Regions from separate parts of the Sporosarcina sp. resist genome, predicted to be linked through region 2. Evidence: riboswitches for the same ligand, from Rfam matches in the RefSeq annotation. Region 2 holds a riboswitch; each other region holds the start of a gene.
What was found. Region 2 has a riboswitch for cobalamin ahead of H7992_RS00140 (hypothetical protein). Riboswitches for the same ligand answer to the same signal wherever they lie in the genome.
Positions count from the first base shown of each region.

Region 1: linked by a shared signal. The riboswitch ahead of mmgD (citrate synthase) and the one ahead of H7992_RS00140 (hypothetical protein) in region 2 are both predicted to bind cobalamin.
Region 3: linked by a shared signal. The riboswitch ahead of H7992_RS21375 (ABC transporter substrate-binding protein) and the one ahead of H7992_RS00140 (hypothetical protein) in region 2 are both predicted to bind cobalamin.

Region 1 is NZ_CP060287.1:1,633,542-1,640,937, forward strand. Features, by position in the region: gene H7992_RS08305 (nucleotide excision repair endonuclease) at 401-775, shown strand; gene H7992_RS08310 (hypothetical protein) at 885-2,147, shown strand; cobalamin riboswitch at 3,191-3,390, shown strand; gene mmgD (citrate synthase) at 3,629-4,759, shown strand; gene H7992_RS08320 (bifunctional 2-methylcitrate dehydratase/aconitate hydratase) at 4,842-6,278, shown strand; gene prpB (methylisocitrate lyase) at 6,297-7,205, shown strand; gene H7992_RS08330 (sigma 54-interacting transcriptional regulator) at 7,308-7,396, shown strand, end outside.
Region 2 is NZ_CP060287.1:31,282-38,677, reverse strand. Features, by position in the region: gene H7992_RS00170 (CBS domain-containing protein) at 1-306, shown strand, start outside; gene H7992_RS00165 (MFS transporter) at 363-1,628, opposite strand; gene H7992_RS00160 (class I SAM-dependent methyltransferase) at 1,723-2,559, opposite strand; gene H7992_RS00155 (membrane lipoprotein lipid attachment site-containing protein) at 2,686-3,120, opposite strand; gene H7992_RS00150 (AraC family transcriptional regulator) at 3,611-4,501, shown strand; gene H7992_RS00145 (MFS transporter) at 4,507-5,739, opposite strand; cobalamin riboswitch at 5,881-6,073, shown strand; gene H7992_RS00140 (hypothetical protein) at 6,338-6,565, shown strand.
Region 3 is NZ_CP060287.1:4,476,987-4,484,382, reverse strand. Features, by position in the region: gene H7992_RS21390 (transglycosylase domain-containing protein) at 1-393, opposite strand, end outside; gene H7992_RS21385 (YwiB family protein) at 553-996, shown strand; gene argS (arginine--tRNA ligase) at 993-2,660, shown strand; cobalamin riboswitch at 3,300-3,485, shown strand; gene H7992_RS21375 (ABC transporter substrate-binding protein) at 3,604-4,566, shown strand; gene H7992_RS21370 (FecCD family ABC transporter permease) at 4,559-5,554, shown strand; gene H7992_RS21365 (adenosylcobinamide amidohydrolase) at 5,556-7,028, shown strand; gene cbiB (adenosylcobinamide-phosphate synthase CbiB) at 7,028-7,396, shown strand, end outside.

The DNA of each region.
Region 1 (7,396 bases), 1.6 Mb from region 2:
ACTCCTCATTCCTATAGTTTATGAAAGTGAGAAACAAAAAAATCCCGCTCAAATCAATCGTTAACCGATTGAAAAGGACGGAATTCATCACTTTACTTTTCTCTTCAATGCTCGTATGTATTATTGAATAATTTACACGATTATGAATCAAAAGTCAACAATGCTGCATGATAAGGTTCTATAAAAATGCCTGTCACTACTACGAATCAATAGTGTAGTGTGACTAGTATCTTCCTGTTATTTCCGAAATGTTGTCCGATTTTAAAGAAAATGAACAATCAGAGCAATTAGTAAGGGAAATATAGTTGTTTTGAATTGATTTGAATGACACCATTCTTCGCTTTTTGGGCTGTTTTATGTTAGAATTTAAGTTCATAACAGAAGAGGACGTGACGTTTAATTGATCACAATTACTATACCAAATCCGGATGTAACAATTGTACAACGTAAACAAGAAATGGGTGCCGATGTTGCGCCGATAAAACCAATTTATGGATTTATTGATTTACATGAAATTCCACGTGATAAAGGCGGCATCATTTTGTTTTATAATAACAAAGATGAATTGCTGTTTGCTGGGAAAGCACGTAAACTGCGCCAACGTGTTAAAAAGCATTTTGAAGACACGGTCTCTCCAATCAAAAATCATCGTAACGAAGTGCATGAAATTGCGATTATCGTTGTCGAAGACCCGATGGAACGCGAAATTTATGAAACGTATATCATTAATACACAACGTGCGAAATATAATCTTGATAAAGTATTTTTTGAGTGAACAACAGAGCTGACTGCCATGTGCAATCAGCTTTTATTTTTGACCATTTATGTTGAACAACACGAATGAAGTTCTTTATTTCAATAATACATAGGAAAAGGGTGGGAACATGGACAAGAGACTACAAAAGATTGTCGATGAAGCGCAAGAAAAGTTTGGTTTGGATGCTTACCGAATGGAAAGACATTCGATTTATAAAGAACGAGATACTATGGGGGATGCTTACTATACGTTTACTATGGAGTGGTTTCCTAAAGAGTTAAACGAGCCAATCGAAGAAGGTTATAATCCCGAGGGAACAGCGATTGTTGAATATGCAATTCAAAAGCAACGCTTTAGTAATGTGTCATTCGTACAAGGCGAATCATTTTCTACAAAAACGCACTTTCCGGATAAAGCCGCTGATGAAGTCGCTGCATGGCTTGAAAAGGAAACTGGATTGGTGTACGAACAGGATTTCAAACTAACGCAAGCGAATGCAAATGGGTTTCAATTTACATCAGACATCGATGGTATCTATTTTTCTCCGAGCTGTATACTTGAAGTTGAATTTGATGATGTTGGCAAGCTGACTTCTTATCATTCGTACGGAACGATGCCTTCGCAAAATCTCGTTGAGCAGTCAAAATTCACGTTAACACTTGAAGAAATTGAACCAATCGTCAAAAAACAGCTTCAACTTATAAAGTTTCCATCTGAAACTGAAAAACGTTTTGTTCCCGTCTATGCAATGGAAGAAGTGTACGTAACGGTTGACGGGGCCCGAATCATCCCATTTATGGAACATGAGCGTTCAGAAGTTAAAATTGATGAAGTAATCGAATGGAATAAACCGTTAGAACAAAATATTGATCGTGAAGAAATCACAATTGTTTCCGAAGCAAACGTAGAAGAAGCATTAGGTAACGTCGACGCAGGTAAAAAACTGACGTTGTCGGCTGATCAAATTGAACGTAGTAAAAAAGTTGTTCGGGATGTCCTACGGGCTGAATATCCTGATGAATCAGGAAAGTGGAAGCTGTCCCAACTTCGTTGTCAAGAGAACTTTATCGAAGCGCATTGTGAAATAAATGAAGAAAACCCAATGATTTTTAATAGAAAAGTAGTTGTTTTCATGAATCCGGAAACGATGAAGGTGCTGAATTATCTTGATAACGGCTCGATGTTTGAGATTTTTGATGCCTTTCTCCCTGCCGCAAACGCGGTCGTAACACATGAAGAAGCATTTGAGAAAATGATACCCTATATTACGCTTGATCCGACTTATGTATATGATGAGTTCGTAGGTAAGTATATTCTTTGCGGATTGTTGGATGCAGCGGAATGTGTTGATGCGGTGACAGGGGAAATTGTCGATTTAGGAGATATATAGGTTCAGTTAATTAATTATAAATGTTGAACAAATGAATACGGCGTATGCGCTTTACAAGGGCTTTTGGGAAGCCACTGAAAAAGCCTTAGTACTTGGAATGAATTAGGATTCTCACTAATACCGCTTCGACGCTTTGTGGATGCCTCCCGCGATAAGCCAGAAAGAAGACCACATGGGAGGGATTGAACTGCATCCCTCCTTAGTCTTATCGCTCCGGCTACCACGAAGACGCGCCTTCGCTAGAAGGTCTATGTGAGAAAGAGCTTTTCATTATCTGTGATGCAATTTGCAAGTTGGAGCACGTCTTTCTTGAATATAAGTAGTATCAACTAGTAATCACCTTATAATCTCAGCATATACATCTCGAAATTACATTTCTCTCGATAATGAACACCCTAGTGCACGCGCGGCAAAGGGGTCGCCAAAGCGCCAAGCGCTCTACAATCCACACCCCGAATTAAGAGGAAACTGAAAAAGTTCTTTTTTATAGTAAGAACTAGTTGATTGTAGTGAAGAGCGGCGACTCCAGCGGGAACAGCGCGAGCTGAAGACCCCGCAGGAAGAGCCGTTACGCAGAACGGCTTTTGCGAGCAAAAGCGTTAGCGTTGGGAGCACGGGGCAAGAATGCCTTAATTTCTGCCAAGAACGCAGAAATACGGCCAATCGAACCCTTTGCTGTTCGATTGGCTGAAGCCGTGCCCGCGGAAAGCGTCCGCTCGGAACGGAAATCAACGGGATTGAAGGAAATCGTACTTTTTCAGTGGCCTCCGAATTAAAACGCTCTCCTTATTGAGCGCCACGGAAGATTCAATGGGATTCTTTAATTCAACATATATAGTATGTAAATGGGGATTGAATACACGTTTCCCATTTATGTAATAGTAATGATAAGTGATGAAAAATGAAAAGAGTATCCAATTATTGTTTACGCATTCTTGAAGTCGGTATACTTAATGCCTCTCTGAAACAATAGAAATTAGATATGAATAAAGAATTGGAATATTTAAAAGTTTGTGTTATAGTCAAGGGGATATTTCGATAATTGAATATGTGTAAAAATAGGTGCGGATTAATACTGATGTATTGGTCTGCTTAAAAGGGAAGTTCGGTGAGAATCCGACGCTGTCCCGCAACTGTAAATGGGAGCGATTTCGTTTAAACCACTGCTTTTTATAAAAAAGTGGGAAGGTACGAATAGCAATGATCATTAGCCAGGAGACCTGCCTCTTTTTATAACACATGTTGACCTACGAGGATAGGGGGTGTTAAGGACGCGCGGATGAGCTATGCCTATTTTTAGCAGGCAGCTTTCTTTTAGTTGGGATTCTGGCGCTCTTTAACAACTTCTCTTATGAAGTTGTTTTTTTTATGGTCAGAAATAAGGGGAAGCGCTGCGAACAGATACAATAGGATAATTTTTGGTGAAGTGAAAGCGTTTACAAATCTCAGAGTCATAACCATTCAGATTGGGGGAAAATAGTATGACGAATACACTTACATTTTTACCAGGACTTGAAGGCGTGATTGCCACTGAAACATCCATTTCGCTGCTCGATACGGAATTGGGTCAGATTATTATCAAAGGATACGATTTAATCGAGCTTTCAAAAACAAAAGGGTATCTTGATATTGTCCACTTGCTAATGGAAAATACCTTGCCGTCTGATACTGAAAAAGCAGGTGTGGCAGATAAATTGAAAAAAGAGCATGGTGTGCCAGAAGGTGTCACAAAGATTTTGCAAGCATTGCCTAAAGAGACACATCCAATGGACGCATTGCGAACTGGGATATCTGCTTTAGCGGGCTATGATAAGGAAATTGATCAGCACACTCTAGCTATCAATAAAAAAAGAGCTTACGAGTTACTTGGCAAAATTCCGGAAATAATTGCGAACAGCTTTCACATTTTACAGGAAGAGGAACAAATCCTTCCGTTGAAAGAATTGTCATACAGTGCTAATTTCCTTTATATGATTACGGGGAGGAAACCGACAGAGTTGGAAGAATCTATTTTTGACCAGTCGCTACTACTTTATAGCGAGCACGAAATGCCAAATTCCACCTTCACCGCAAGGGTAATTGCCTCGACGTTTTCGGATTTATATGGTGCATTGACTGGAGCGGTTGCTTCTTTAAAGGGCTATTTACATGGAGGAGCGAATGAAGCAGTCATGAATATGCTTTTAGAGGCTAGTTCTGTTGACGCATTTGAATTGTTATTAGAAAAGCGTTTACGTGATAAAGAGAAAATTATGGGGTTTGGTCATCGAGTCTATATGAAAAAGATGGATCCAAGGGCCTTGGTAATGAAGGATGCGTTAAAGGAGTTATGTGCGCTAAAGGGTGACGATCTCCTTTACCGGATGTGTGAGGCGGGAGAAACCATAATGGAGAGAGAGAAAGGACTTTATCCAAATCTAGATTATTACGCGGCACCGGTATATTGGATGCTGGGCATTCCAATCCCATTATACACACCAATCTTTTTTGGTTCGAGAACAGTAGGATTGTGTGCGCATGTTATTGAACAACATGAAAATAATCGTTTATACCGTCCAAGGGTTCATTATATAGGCGAACGACACAGCAATCATTCAACTGGGGAGTTGTAACTGGCCGTTCACCACAACAGCGATACACTAGGCATCACTTAGTACTATTCTAAACAAATTGAAAGCGGAAAGGAAGAGTTAGATGTTGAAATTGAAAGAACAAATGACAATGGATACACTGATAGAGGAAATTACGGACTATGTTTTAAATAAAGAAATTACAAGCGAGGAAGCATATAAGACAGCACATAATGTGTTAATAGATACAATCGGGTGTGGAATATTGGCATTAAGCTATCCGGAGTGTACGAAATTACTAGGACCTGTAGTACCGGGTACTATTGTTCCAAATGGCAGTCGTGTACCTGGTACATCGTATGTACTGGACCCGGTCCAAGGCGCATTTAATATTGGTTGCATGATACGATGGCTCGATTATAATGACACATGGTTAGCTGCTGAGTGGGGTCATCCGTCCGATAATTTAGGTGGCATTTTAGCTACAGCGGATTATCTAAGCCGTTTACGTCTCTCGGAAGGAAAAAAACCACTTGTTGTACGTGATGTATTGGAAATGATGATTAAAGCACATGAAATCCAAGGCGTACTGGCATTAGATAATAGTTTGAACCGTGTTGGACTTGACCATGTTCATTTCGTCAAAATTGCTACAACTGCGGTCGTCACCAAAATGCTTGGCGGGGGACGTACAGAAATAAATAATGCGTTGACAAATGCCTGGATTGATGGCGCAAGCCTTAGAACGTATCGTCATGCACCTAATACCGGTTCACGAAAATCGTGGGCAGCAGGAGATGCAACGAGTAGGGGTGTACGACTGGCGATGATGGCAATGACAGGCGAAATGGGTTACCCGACAGCGCTATCCGCTCCGGAGTGGGGATTCCAAGATGTTTTATACAATCAAAAGGAATTAACACTGGCACGTCCTTTAGACTCTTATGTGATGGAGAATATACTGTTTAAAGTATCGTATCCAGCCGAGTTCCATGCGCAAACAGCGGCGGAATGTGCCATTATCCTGCATCAGGAGATAAAGGAGCGACTTGATGATATTGAAAAAATTACAATCACGACACATGAATCTGCTATTCGGATTATCGATAAAGTAGGTCCGCTTAACAATCCCGCTGACCGTGACCATTGCATCCAATACATTACGGCACTTGGTTTACTATATGGCGATGTTGTTGCAGATCATTATGAAGATGACGTGGCAAATGACTCACGAATCGATCAATTAAGAAATAAAATGATTGTCGTAGAGGACGAGCAGTATAGTAAAGATTATCTCGATCCGAGCAAGCGCTCGATCGCCAATGCTGTTCAAGTTACATTTAAAGACGGTTCCACAACAGAGAAAGTTGTAAGTGAGTATCCGCTTGGTCATCGCTTTAGAAGAGAGGAAGCTATTCCTCAAATACGCGAGAAATTTTCGGCTACATTGATGACTCATTACCCTGAAAAGAAGCGAACAGAAATAGAAGTGGCGTGCGAAAGCCAAAGTAAGTTAGAACAGATGAACGTCAAAGAATTTGTCGACTTATTTTTGCTTTAAGAGAGGAGGGAAATGACAATGGCGTGGATTGTTGATCAACAATCATCACAAGAGACATTAGCTAAGAAATTCCATTCAATCATGCATGCATCAGGAATCGTTCAAATCCCTGGTGCGCATGATGCGATGGCAGGGCTTATTGCACGAGATGCCGGATTTTCTGCACTCTATTTATCGGGGGCCGCCTATACGGCTAGTCGTGGTTTACCAGACTTAGGGATTGTGACGTCAACTGAAGTTGCGGAGCGAGCAAGGGATATAGTGCGTGCTACCGATTTACCGCTGCTTGTTGATATAGATACAGGTTTTGGTGGTGTATTGAATGTAGCAAGGACAGCCCGTGAAATGGTAGAAGCGAATGTCGCAGCAGTACAATTAGAGGACCAACAGTTACCTAAGAAATGTGGCCATTTGAATGGAAAGAACTTGGTTTCTACTGAAGAAATGGTGCAGAAAATAGTAGTGTTGAAACAGGTTGCACCGACACTTCTTATTGTTGCGAGAACAGATGCGCGCGCAGTGGAAGGTTTAGAGCAAGCGATTGATAGAGCGAAGGCATATATGGAAGCGGGTGCGGATGCTATTTTCCCGGAAGCTCTTCAATCAGAAGAGGAATTCAGACGGTTTGCCAAAGAGATTTCGGTTCCTTTGCTTGCAAACATGACTGAGTTTGGAAAAACACCCTATTATAGCGCCGATGAATTTGCTGAAATGGGTTTCCAAATGGTAATTTACCCAGTCACATCATTAAGAGTTGCTGCCAAAGCCTATGAACGTGTTTTTGAGAAAATCATCAATGAGGGCTCACAAGAACAAGCACTTTCTGATATGCAAACGAGAAGTGAATTATACGTTACTATTTCTTATGATGAATTTGAAGCATTGGACGAGTCAATAGCGAAGACCGTATTAACAAAAGAGCAGTAATACTGAATAGCGGCGATGATTCGTTCTTTAAGGCATGGAGGTAAGGCCTGCTGGAGAATGGATCATCGCCTTTTCACATTATCAAAAGGTGGATGATGAGAAATGGTAAAAGAAGATTATTATAGGGTTAAAGAATGGATGAGCGAATATCCGCAAGTGTTGACAAAGGACCTTGAAATCGGAGAAACATT
Region 2 (7,396 bases):
GGGATATTAACGCATAATAGAGTTGAAAGTGTGTTGGAAGATGCCTTCGGATTAAAAACGGGGGGCATCAATCTTACGCTATCTTCAACTGAAGCTAAAGGTATGATTGAAAAACTGACGAAAACGTTACGCGGTGAAAATATTGAAGGCATGTTTACGCTGGATAATGGCTCCGTTCTTGCTAGAAGAGTAGTTATCACACTTGAAAGCGGAAAGACTGATGCAGAAATCGATAAACTAACCGAAAAACTTGAAAAAGGCGGTTTCAGAATTCTGCAAGTCGATAAAATCGATAAAGTTGATTGAGAGACAAATCGAAAAGCGTTGCACACATCCTACAATGTGTGCAACGCTTTTCAATTTTAATATGTCGTTGTTATCTTTACATCTGGTTCAGGAACACGTGAGAGAATAATGATTCCGATAATGAACAGGATTATCAGGCTGAATACCCCGTATGCAGAGCTTCCAGTCATCTGGGCAGTCACTGCTACCAGTAAAGGCCCCATGACGGACGCAAATTTGCCGAAAATATTATAGAAGCCGAAAAACTCATTCGACTTTTCTTTTGGTACAAGCCTTGCAAAATATGAACGACTCAATGCTTGAATGCCGCCTTGTGACGTTGCAACAAGCATCGCCAAGATCCAGAAGTCCATCGTTGTTTTCATGAAAAACGCATAAATACACACAATGATATAAACACAGATTCCCACGTATAACATCTTTTTCCCGGTAAACTTCTGCGCCAATTTGCCGTAAAGAATTGCGAATGGCGCCGCCACAACCTGCGTGACAAACAAGATAATAAGAAGGTTTTCTGCGCTAATCCCTAAATCCGATCCGTAAGCCGTGGACATTGAAATAATTGTTCCAACTCCGTCTATATAAAAGAAATAAGCCAATAAAAATAAAAAAACTGTCCGGTATTTGCGGATTTCTTTAAATGTACCGCCAAGACGTCTGAAACTACTTGCCAATAAATTTGGTTCACGCTTAATACCATGGATCTGATGAACATTTTTGACCATCGGAATTGTGAACACAAACCACCAAATCGCTGTAATGACAAAGGCTATCCTACTTGCGGTTGACGTCGTAAGTGGAATAATCTCTTTACCTGCTAAAAGAATAATAGCAATACTGATAATGAACGGAATTGTGCTCCCGATATAGCCCAACCCGAAGCCCCTTGCCGATATCTTGTTCATTCGCTCCTCTGGTGTAACGTCCACTAAAAATGCATCGTAAAATATATTTGCCCCATGAAAACCAACGGCTGTAATGGTGTAGATGATCAATAACCATAACCAGTTACCGCCCGGTACGAATGCCAATGAAAGTGTCGCGGCAGTCCCCATCAGGAAAAAGAATAGAAAGAACTTCTTCTTTAATCCTTCATAATCGGCAATCGTTCCTAAAAGAGGTCCAATCATCGCCAGTATGAATGTTGCAATAGCAACTGTATACCCCAAATAAGCAGTTGAATTCGACATACTCACGCCTGCATCTGTCGCCACCGCCTTATAATAAAGCGGAAACACCGCAGTCGTGATAATAATCGAATATGCCGAGTTTGCCCAGTCATAGAAAATCCAACTGTTCTCCTCTTTACTGTACTTCTTCACGCCCTCATTCCCCCTCTCACTCCCTACTTACAGTGTACAATAAGGGGTGTTGAAAAATAATGAAAAATCAAAACTTTACAATCGTACAACTTCACTATTCTGCGATAAATACGTAGGTTGACATCGGTTTAATCGCATGATTCTTTTGAGCTTCTTCTAACAAAATCACTTCAGATTGAATTAGTGATTTTAGTTTTCCAGGCAGATCAACAAGGTTATTAATCTCCTCTTTGTAATCAGCTACGGTCATCGCAATTTCCCATTCAGCATCTTGTAGCTTAAGTGAATGGACGGATTGCTCATTTACAATTGTCCAGCCTGCATTTTCGACAACACGCTTTATATCCATTGGTGTAAATAAGGTACGTACATTTGAAAGACTGCTTTCTTTGAAGCACTCATACTGGTATTGAATAAGCACGGCCAAGAAATGAGGGTATTGCTCAATCATTTGAATTCTTGAATCCCATTCAGCAAAACATAAGGTCTTGCCCCATTTTCTAACCTTCTTTAAAATCCCCTCGAGTTCCTCAAATGATTTTAAGTACCAGGAACAATGTGAGAAAACAATATAGTCAAAACTTTTTTCAGGAAAATCTACCTCTGCTGATAAAACATCAACGTTAAATTCCATTTTAAGCTGCTTTCCTAACTTAGACTGCTGTAAATAACGAGCAGAATCACCTACAGTTATCGGGGCTCCATAATCTGGAGATGCAATATCTATCCCGAGAACAAATCCTTGTTCTCCAACGATATAAGCTAACGCAGCCGTCGTATCCCCCTGCCCACAACCGATTTCTAAAACACTACTTCCTTCTTTTATTCCCCAGGACTCAACGAGCTTAAGACGATGCTCTGTCTGAATTCGTTGAACCTCTTCACTGGAAGCCATACATTCTACAATGTTTGTAATCACGTGATCTTTCATATACACACCTCATTTTATGTAAGTATTTGAGCCCACAATCCCCACCCAAATACCTTTCTAAAACTTCTTTTCGCCAAAACCCCCTATTTCCCCTTTTTTATGCAAGTACCAAGTACCCAAACAAGGTTACTTACTTTTATTATGCAATTCAAATGACTCTTCAAGGTCACCCCATTTTACATTTACTTGTATAACTTCATCTTCGTTTATTTTTGTTCCGCCTTCTGAAGCCCCGCTAGCTGTAAATAATAGCTCTTCAGGGGGCCCATCAAATTCTCTCGTCGTTTCCCCGCCACTAGAATTTGTTTTATGAGCGTATTCAAGTTTCCTTATTGAAGACAATTCTTCTAAAAACCCTTTGTATTTCAATAAAAGTTGATAGCTATCTTCGTTGGAGTACGTTCTATCGCCGTTATCTTTCTTCCACACTTCCGTTCCCCTATATACATATTCGGCTTCCCAGTGTTCACTTTCTCCTTTAAATTTGTAATCATTGCTAACCCTTTTTGCACAAGCTGTTAAAACCAGTATTACTATTAATAACATGATTATTTTCTTCAAAGTAACTTCCTCCCTCAAAGTTATTGAATTAAACTTTTCCACTTTCATCGTTTAAATCCTTTTAAGATGCCCTCGCTTTCTTTATGCAGGTATACATTTGTTCAACATATAGAGTGCATAAAAGATCGAGTAAGTTTATTTCTTATGTTTTCAACCAATTTACAATTACCCAAATTTTAACACTAAACGTAACTGTTGGTTAGTTTTTAACTTAACCAAATACACCATTAACAAGAAATGAAGGATGCATCATGTGCCTGTTGTACTTTCATTCAAATCTTGGATCATAGTAAAATAACTTCTCAAACTTTGATTATCCTATTTTTATAACGTATTCCCAAAATAAAAAAGAGTCCCTAAAGCCCAAAAATTGTATTCACATTCCCCTTCTAAATGATAGAGTTGCTATAGGACAGTTCCCTCTGTTAGGGATGATTAGCTTTTTTATAGAGCAAAGAGGCAGGCGATTGATATCCAACAGTTAATTTTATTGCAGCAAGTAATCGATTATGTGGAGGACCATATTAAAGAGGACATTAAACCTGAGGAACTAGCTAAACTGGTTGGTTATTCTCCTTATCATTTTTATAGGATTTTTAATAACCATGTTGGTTATACAATTATGGACTATGTTTTAAAAAGAAAACTGCAATACGCGTTATATGAATTAGTAAAAGGCGAAAAAATAATTCAAATTGCATTAGATTATGGATTTGAGACGCATTCTGGCTTTACAAAAGCTTTCAAGAAATATTTTGGCAGTCCACCAAGCTTATATAGGCTCCACTGTCCGCTATCATTGCCTCAAAAAATTGACCTTTTGAGCCTTAGGCAAAAAAAAGTAGGTGGCATTGTTATGCAACCGAAAATTGTTCAGAAACCAGCTTTTACTATTGCCGGTAAAACATTTGAGAGTGGTATCGAAAATGTCTTTTACACAAGAGATGCACCTGCCTTTTGGGACCAAAGAATTTCCCCGGATGAATCAATCGAAAGCACTCTGTACGAAGCATTGTCTCCAAAAAAACATGGAGAATATTGTATCAATCTTAGTAGCGTCGAATTAGAAGATAGATTTACTTATTTATTCGCGGTAAATTATGATCGAGATGTTCAACTACCTGCTGGACTGACAAAACTGCAAATTCCAGATGCTACTTATGCGGTTTTTAGGACTCCACTTGTTGAAGTCGAACAGTTTGTCTCTTCCATCAAGGGAACTTGGCTCTATATTTTAGAAGATTGGCTACCTCAATCTCTTTATGAAGTCGATGAAACATGCTATGACTTTGAATATTACGATGAACACTGTCATGACTGGGATTACGAAAAAATATATATGGAAATTTACCTGCCGATCAAAGAAAGAAATAGAGAGTGATCAATTCACTCTCTAGACTTGTTTAAGACAACTTTATATAAAAGTAATACAGGAGTTAACAAAATGGCACTAACAATGATAGCAATTTTTATTGTAAAGCTCGATGCTATAATCCCAATTACCGGACCACCTCCAATTTGACCAATAGCGTCCACTTGTCCCTTAACCGAAAAGAATGTTGCACGTACAGAGGAATCAGGAATAATTTTATTAAGCCAAATATCCTCTAATGGATACATGACTTGCCTTGTCACTTGAATGATTACATAAAAAATTAGCAAGCTGATCATATACGTTGAGAATGCAAAGCCAATTAATGAAATGACGATGAAGAAGCTGGCCACAAAAAGAACAACATAAATCTGCCTTAGATTTTGGTGGATAGCACTTCGATTCATAAAATGGAGTGCTGCAAAGGAAATAAGCACGACAATGAACTGAATTCCCCCCATTATCACAACTAACTTCTCATTCGTTAACGAAGATATATTTGAGACCTCCAAAAAATGTGCGATCCATAATCGGTCAAAACCTTCACTATAAAACCCAATAAATAAAGCAATTAGAAATAGCATCCTTATGATGAAGCTCGCTTTGGAATGCGAAATAATATTGCCCACATTCTCCTTCATACTTCCCAGCGTAGATATTCTTCCTTCTTTATCTAACGGTTTGAAGTTTTCTTCTTTCATGAAAATCATTAAATAGACGGCTAATCCAATCATACATAGCCCGCCGATAATGATTGGTAGGTTAATCATAAAATAGCCCATTAAAATACTGAGCGGAATAGCTATAATTTGTCCAAGATTACCGGCCTTTGCCCCTTTTATAAACGCTAGTGAAGCACGTTCCTCCCCTATTTCATCTGCAATCCAGGCTTGCTGAGAGCCGCTAGTAAAGGTATAGCCAATCCCCCATGCAATTTGAGCCACCAGCACCGTTACAAAATAGGGAAATACCCCTTCAATTAAAAAACCGATTCCTATTAATATATACCCAATTATTAAAGATAACTTCCGACTTTTCAAATCCGAAACAACCCCAGTTGGAATCTCAAAAAGAAAAACGGAAAGCTCCAAAACGGTCCCAATTAACACAAGTTGAAGCGGATCAAGCTTTACAGTTTGCACATGGTACAACAAGTTCACCGTAAATATAAATGTGAAAAATAATTGTGATAAGAAGCATGTAGAAATGTAAACTCGATATGGATCTGTTGTTTTTATTTTATTCATTTTCTATCCCCCCAGCTTGATTATAGTAAGAGGGATAGACATTTTCTTGTCCAAATTTGCGGTAATGGGCCATTAATGAACCCCTTGTTTAGCAATCGTGTTAAGTCAGACAATATGTATGTTATAGTAAAAGCACAACTGAATAACGTGTAGAAATTAGGTGCTTTTTTACGTTTGTATAAAAGCTTAAAAGGGAAGTTCGGTGAAAAACCGACGCTGTCCCGCAACTGTAAATGGGAGTACTCTTTTCAAATCCACTGTTCGTTACGAATGGGAAGGGAAAAGAAAGCGATGATCATGAGCCAGGAGACCTGCCTATTTCAGTACACACCAATTCCCTACGCGGATAGGAGGTGTTAAGTGCGGCTATGATCGAGCAATTTCTTGTAAAAGCCGCCGTACGAAAGAACGTAATACAAAAGAAACATAAGAGGACTCAATACCTCTTATTTCACTGTGCAGTCAATAGTGTACTTCTGTTTACGAACCATTCGTTACGGCAACAAGCGACCATACAAATTTACGCATACTAGCATCTTCCTTACGTTTAACTAGGAAGATGCTTTTTTATTTCCATAAAAGAAAGGGATTTTAGCCAATGAAACTTGGAACAAAAGAATATTATCTGGACGCATTCAAACATGTCTTAATGACAAACCTCATCATAAGCGAATCACAATCACTGTCTTCAACCTATTCTTATTACGAAGAACAGATTGGAAAAACAACAACTATAAACGAAGAGGAAAAAAACCTTTATTCACGTAACCTCCAAAAAGCATTCGATGAAATCAAACACGAAGTAATCGGTTCACCAGAAGATTAAGCTGAAAAAACAACCAGTAAATAACTGAATCCAACACTATATATGTTGAACAAATGAATACGGCGTTTACGCTACAAGGGCTTTTGGGAGGCCACTGAAAAAGCCCTAATAATTAGAGCAAATTAGAATTCCTACCAATACCGCTTCGACGCTTTGTGGATGCCTCCCGCGAAGTCGCGCCTGCGCTGGGTGTTCTATTTGAGAAAGCGCATTTCATTATCTGGGATGAAATCTGCAACCTGGATTGCGTCTTTCTTGACTATAATTATATATGTTGAATTCGGTATATATACTGAGCGAAGGCGCCTTAACAGGGGCATAAGACTGGCGGCGAAGCTGCTTGGCTTATGGCGGGAGGCATCTCCTAGCGCCGTAGCGGTTCAATGGAATTCTTTATTTCAATTTTTATAGTAGCAACTAGTAATCACCTTACAATCTCGCCCTATACATCTCAAAATGACATTTCTCTCGATAATGAATAACCTAGCGCAGGCGCGGCAAAGGGGTCGCCGAAGCCGTAAGACTGGATGCGAAGCGTTAATCCAGGCTTAGGGCGAGAGGCATCCCCAAAGCGCCAAGCGATCTACAATCCACAACCCGAATAACAGCTCTCTCATTATTGAGCACCACAACTGATTCAATAGGATTCTTTAATTCAACATATATAGCCGCTTCTTGTACAATTACTTTGGATTGCTTTGAATTGAACGACCTCTATATGATTACCGAGATGTCTTGATGTGTAGGGATGCGACAGGATTATCTAGGAGCAATGAACTGCAATTCCTAGCCACACTTGCCCATCGGTAAAGATGTTATAAATAGTTCGCC
Region 3 (7,396 bases), 640 kb from region 2:
CATGGTAATTGTGCTGGCTCCTTCGACTTTGCGCCCGGATTTCGCATCTTTCAAAAGAGCGCCTGCAATCCGTCTATAATCAAAACCGTTGTGGCTATAAAAATTCTTGTCTTCTGTCGCAACGACTGCATCGATTAGAAACGGTGACATGTCATCGAGGTCTACCCAGTACCGTCGTTCTGCGGAAAACCGGTCGCCAATTTGCTTGCCATCTTTATCAAGAAAGACAGAAGCTTTTGGCACGCTTAAAGAAGGTGCGCCTGTAATTTGAGCATAGAGCCTGAGCGATAGGAAGATGGTCAGCACCGCCATTATCATCGTGACGGATAGCAGCAACAGCCTTCGTAATGCCGAGCGTCTTTTTTTCTGTTTCACATATACTGTCCGTTGCATACGATCCCGTCCCGTCCATATCTTTGCATCTAGTATGGGACGCATGGAAACAGATTAAACGGAACATGCGTAAAAACATGCATTGCTCGGATAGATTGAAATGTAGACCGTAAAAAGGATATAATAAGAAGATGTTTTCATGAAAAGGACAGTGAGTATATGGAATCGCGGGAAAAAGGGCGATATGTAACGATTAAGCTCCATTCGTCAATTCGCCATCCAGGCCAAGACGAGGAGAAGCATGAATTGAATGCAAAAGGTTTGCTGATTGAAAAAGCAGGCAAATCTTATTTGAAATATGAAGAACAACAAAGTGGAAAGTCGATTCAAACAATTGTTAAATTGGATTCTACAGATGCACTTATTATGCGTCGCGGTGCAGTTACGATGCGATTGCCATTTGTTGCAGCTGGTGAACGTCCAGGAACGTACGGCAGTGGACCGGCGACGTTTGACTTACTTGTCAAAACGGACAAGCTCGATTTCAAGGAGCAAGAAGACAATTCCGGAGGACGCTTCAATGTGCATTACGATTTGCATGCAGAAGGATCGCTTCTTGGAACATACGAACTGACTATTACATACACGGAGGGAACAATATGAACGCGGTAGAACAGATTCAACAAGAGGTAAAAGTGGCACTCCGTCAAGCTGTAATTGATGCGGGTTTGGCAGAAGAAACGGCAATACCGGACATTATGCTTGAAACGCCTAATAACAAAGACAACGGCGATTATGCAACGAACATTGCTATGCAACTGACAAAGTTAGCGAAAAAGCCGCCGCGTGCAATTGCGGAAGCGATTCTTGAAAAACTAAATACGGATGGCACTTCGATCGAATCGATTGAAATTGCAGGTCCTGGTTTCATCAATATAAAATTAAAAACGGATTACTTAGGCGGCATCGTCAAGACCGTTCTTGAACAAGGCGAGAACTACGGCCGTTCAAACTTTGGCAATAAACAAAAAGTCCAAGTTGAATTTGTTTCTGCTAATCCGACAGGTGACCTTCACCTTGGACATGCACGCGGAGCTTCTCTTGGTGATTCTCTATCCAACGTTCTCGATTTCGCTGGCTACGATGTGGCACGTGAATACTACATTAACGATGCAGGAAATCAAGTGCACAACCTTGCTAATTCTGTTGAAGCACGTTATTTCCAAGCACTCGGGTTGGATAAAGAAATGCCTGAAGACGGCTACCAAGGACCGGACATTATTAATATCGGTAAAATGCTGGCAGCTGAATATGGCGACAAATACGTCAACACGCCAGATGAAGAGCGTTATGCATTCTTCCGCCAATATGGCCTGGAGCATGAATTAGAAAAGCTAAAAACAGACCTTGCGAATTTCCGTGTGTCGTTTGATGTCTGGTTCTCTGAAACTTCATTGTATGAAAACGGCAAAATCGATGTTGCTCTTGATAAATTACGTGCCAATGGCCATGTCTTTGAAGAAGATGGCGCAACATGGTTCCGTTCAACAACTTTCGGTGATGACAAAGATCGTGTGTTAATCAAAAACGACGGTACTTACACGTATTTAACGCCGGATATCGCGTACCATGAGGATAAATTGTTCCGCGGATTCGATAAACTTATCAATATTTGGGGCGCAGATCACCATGGTTATATTCCACGGATGAAAGCGGCAATCGAAGCGCTTGGTTACGGCAATGACACGCTCGAAGTCAGTGTCGTACAAATGGTTCAGTTATATAAAGACGGTGAAAAGTTCAAGATGAGTAAACGTACGGGGAAAGCTGTAACCTTGCGTGAGCTAGTTGAGGAAGTTGGTCTGGACGCAGTCCGTTACTTCTTCGCAATGCGTTCAGGTGACTCGCAGATGGACTTCGACCTAGATCTAGCGATTTCTCAGTCGAATGAAAACCCTGTGTACTACGCACAATATGCGCATGCACGGATTTCATCAATCTTGCGCCAAGCTGATGAAAATGGCATGGCTGTATCTGTGGATAATGTTTCTTTACTGCAAGCTGAAAAAGAGTTGGAATTACTGAAGAAAATCGGTGACTTCCCGCAAGTAATCAGTGATGCAGCGAGAATTCGTTCACCACACCGCGTTGCAACATATATCCAAGAACTAGCGGCTACATTCCATAGCTTCTATAACGCAGAAAAAGTATTAGATCCAGACAACCGCGAATTATCGGAAGCACGTCTGGCACTAATTACAATCACACGCACAACAATTGCAAATGCATTGAAACTTATTGGTGTTTCTGCTCCAGAAAAGATGTAATAAAATTGAACGCCATACTTGAGAGATTGTTATCTCTCAAGTATGGCGTTTTTCACATGCAGATATTCTCTCTATATATGTTGAACAAATGAATACGATGCATGCTCTTTTACAAGGGCTTTTGGAAGGCCGCTGAATAAGTCCAACTACCTGGAATGAATTAGAAATCCTGCTAATATCGCTTCGACGCTTTGTGGATGCCTCCCGCGATAAGCCAGAAAGAAGACCGCTTTCAGTCTTATCGCTCCGGCTACCACGAAGGCGTGCCTTCGCTGGATTGTCTATATAATAGAATGCACATTGCATTGTCGGGGAAAAGACCTGTAGCTCGTAGTATGTCTTTCTTCAATGAAATTAGTATAAAATAGTACTCACATTATAATCTCAGTCCAAACTCATGGCGAGAGGCATCCCCAAAGCGCCAAGCGATCTGTAATCCACACGCCGAACTACAACTCTTCCGATTAATGTACACTCTAGCGCCAAGCGATCTACAATCCACATTCCGAATTAATACTCTCTCATCATCGAGCGACACAACAGATTCAACGGGATTCTTTAATTCAACATATCTAAATCTACAAATCTCCCTCACTATCGACACAATAAAAATTTGTAGTATACTGAAAGTTGTACAAAATACATACCAAACATAAAGGTGCCCCGCATTAAAAACGGGGTTAAAAGGGAAGTCGGTTCAATGCCGGCGCGGTCCCGCCACTGTAAGTGTGAGTTAGTCGCAATGTGTCACTGGAAAAAGTTCCGGGAAGACGCGGCAAGCCTTGAACACGAGCCAGGAGACCTGCCTTTATGGATCACACGTACCCTACGAGGATAGGATTAGTGAAAATCGACGTCACTGTGCGTCCAGATTTTTACTCAGCTTATTCCTCCGTAGCAATTACGGGGGATTTTTATTTGGAACAAACAGGAGGAAAACAACATGAAAAAGATTTGGCAATTAGGATTAACGGCATTTTTGGCAGTATTCTTGCTCGCAGCATGTGGAACAGCTGCTACACCAGATAAGCCGAAAGTAGATGGAACACCGGAAGCGGAAGTGGTCAAAGCTGACTTCCCGCTTACGCTAACGGACTCGGTTGGCAATGAAATTACCCTGGAAACTGCACCGGCAACAATCGTTTCTATGGTGCCAAGCAACACGGAAATATTGTTTGAACTAGGTCTTGCGGATGCGATTGTCGGCGTCAATGACTACGATGATTATCCAGCAGAAGCACTTAAAAAAGAGAAAATCGGCGGCCAGGATTTCAACGTCGAAAAAATCGTTTCCATGAACCCTGAAATTGTTTTTGCACATGAATCAGGACTTGGAAAAGGCAAAGAAGGACTGCAACAAATTCGCGATGCAGGAATCCCAGTCTTTGTTGTGAAAAATGCAGCGAGTTTCGAAGAAACGTACACAACGATTGAAACAATCGGTCAAGCGACTGGTAAAACAGTAGAAGCAGAAAAAATCATTACGGATATGAAAGCAAAAGTAGAAGAAGTATTGGCGAAAATAGCAACAGTCGACAATAAAAAAACAGTTTTCGTTGAAACATCACCTGAGCCAAACATTTACACACCAGGAAAAAATACATTTATGGATCAAATGCTAGAAATGATTGGTGCTGAAAATATTGCTGCTGATCAGGAAGACTGGTTTATGATAGCTCCGGAAGAAATTATTAACCGTAATCCAGATGTAATTATCGTGTTGTATGATATCGAAACGGCAGTTGCAGACGTTTATGCACGCCCAGGTTTCGATACGATTACGGCAATTAAAGAAAAAGCTGTTGTTCAAGTTAAAGAGAATATCACTAGCCGTACAGGCCCCCGTCTTGCTGAAGGGCTTGAAGAAATAGCAAAAGCCATCTACCCTGAGGCTTTCGGTGAGTAAATCCAGCGTTGCCTACATCGTTTCCGCCGCCGCACTTCTTGTGGCGGTGTGGCTCGGTGTGTCAATCGGGTCTGTGAAAATACCGATTAGTACGTTATGGAATGCGGAGGCGGATGCAACAGCTACCAATATTTTGTGGAAGATTCGTATGCCGCGTGTCGTGCTTGCGGGACTTGTCGGCGCTTCGCTCGCGATTTCGGGCGCTGCTTTCCAGGGGTTGCTAAAAAATCCGCTCGCTGATCCATACACCCTCGGAGTGTCATCCGGCGCCTCGGTCGGTGCTGTTATGACGCTCTTTTTTGGTATTTCTATCCCGTTTTTAGGCACTTATACGCTTCCTATATTCAGTATGGTTGGTGCTGCATTAACAATGTTCCTCGTTCTTGGATTTGCACGCCTCGTTGACCGAGCGATGAGAATGGAAACAATTATTTTGACCGGAATCATTTTCGGTTCGTTCCTCGGTTCTGTGCTATCACTTATGATAGCGCTCACAGGGGAAGAGTTGCGCCAAATTATTGGTTGGCTACTCGGCAGTGTTTCGATGCGAGGATGGAATTATATTACGATGATTTTGCCATTCGTCGTCGTAGGTTCATTCATGCTGTGGCTGAATCGCCGCGAATTAAATGCGATGTTATTTGGAGAAGAACGAGCGCATCATTTAGGTGTCAACGTCAAACGCCGTAAGTTTGCCATTTTGATTGGTGGATCCATCCTGACAGGTTCGGCAGTCGCGGTGTCCGGCACAATTGGCTTTGTTGGTCTGGTCGTTCCGCATATGACGCGGCTTCTTTGGGGATCTGATCATCGCCATCTCCTGACATTATCGTTCATGAACGGTGCAACGTTGCTCATTATTTGCGACTTAATTGCACGGACAATCATTTCGCCGACAGAACTTCCGGTCGGTGTCATCACAGCGTTTATCGGTGCACCCGTATTTGCATTTATCTTCTATAAACAACGGAGGAAAGGAGGCATGTGAAATGTTAAAAGTCGAAAATATTTCCGGTGGTTATGGCAAAGAATCCATCGTGAAAGCTGTGACATTCACTGTCAATAAAGGCGAAGTACTCGGCATACTTGGACCCAATGGCAGTGGTAAATCCACACTTTTGAAAATTATTTCAGGCATTCTCCCGAAGGAAACGGGTTCCGTCACAATTGACGGGCAAGACGCTTCTACTTATTCACAAAAAGAATTTGCCAAAAAAGTAGCCGTCTTGCCACAACTCCATGCACATGCATTTTCCCACACTGTTCGAGAAACGGTTGAACTCGGTCGCTATCCGCACCAATCAGGACTATTTTCCTCATGGTCAGATGAAGACGAGCGCGCCGTGACCGATGCCATAACCAGTATGTCCATCACACGTTATGCTGAAAACTCGATAGAACTCCTATCCGGCGGTGAACAGCAACGTGTTTTCGTCGCACAGGCACTCGCACAGGAGGCGCCTATTTTATTACTCGATGAGCCAACGAATCACTTGGACATCGCTCACCAACAACAATTACTCGATACGATTCGTCAACAGGCAATTGACAAAGGACTCACAGTTATTTCGGTGTTTCACGATATCAATTTGGCTTCTTTATATTGCGACCGACTTCTCTTGATGGATAAAGGGCGGATTGCCAGAATAGGTGTGCCACAAGACGTAGTGATGGAAGAGGCAATCGAATCTGTTTACGGTGCGCGAATAAAAACACAGCCCCATCCTGAATTGCCAAAACCTCAAATTACACTGCTGCCGGATACCAAAGAGGAAATTAAGCCTTTCGCCGTTGTAAAAGAGGACTTTTCGATAGCATCGGACTTTGTTGCATTACGAACAAAATATCCGTTGAAAACCATTTCCTCCGCCGTTCATAATGCTGGAACAGGCTGGTATCGGTCGTTTGTCAATCGTCATGTGGATGCTGATTACAATGTAGACGACGTCAAAGCTGAAAATACTTCCTATCTTGAACAGCAAGGTTTTCATCTGACGGATACGGTCGGTATGATGACCGCGGTCATGACGGAGCATGCCGAAGTCGAGGAATACACAGGGGATTTCGGAACGATTCTGATTGCGGTAACAGCTGGCGTTGGTAATGCTGTCGATGTCTCGCAAGCACTCACGCGTGATCAGAAACCTCGTGTCGGTACAATCAATACATGGGTTATCGTCAATGCCCAGCTACCTGATGAAGCATTTATCCAAGCAATGATAACGGCAACAGAAGCGAAAACGAAAGCGCTTCAAATGGAATCCATAACAGATCCGCTCACAGGCACAATTGCGACAGGTACATCGACGGACAGCCTGCTAGTCGCGGCAACACAACAAGGAGAATTCCTGCCGTATGCAGGTCCGATTACGCCGCTTGGAAAACTGATTGGCCACGGAGTTTATGACTGCACTGTACGGGCAATCCGTGCCTACAAAAAGGCGAAAGGGTGGACAACTTGATTCCTGCACATTTTATTGCCATCGCAATTGGTTTTCTGCTCGACAGAATTATTGGGGATCCACCGAAATGGCCGCATCCAGTCCGCTTAATTGGGACGTTCATTGCCAAATTGACTAGTGTTATGAATAAAGGTCGGTTCCGCACATTAAAAGGGGCGTCTACACTCTTCATCACAGTCGGGATTGTGTTAGGTATTGTTTTTGCTTTAGTAGGTTTTGCCTATCAATTCAATATCTATGTAGGTATTGGCGTGGAATCAATTCTGATCGCCGTCGGGCTGGCACAAAAAAGTTTGCGTGACGCTGCACTTGACGTTTACCGTCCGCTTGCTGCACAGGATTTACCTGCAGCACGAACGAAGTTGTCA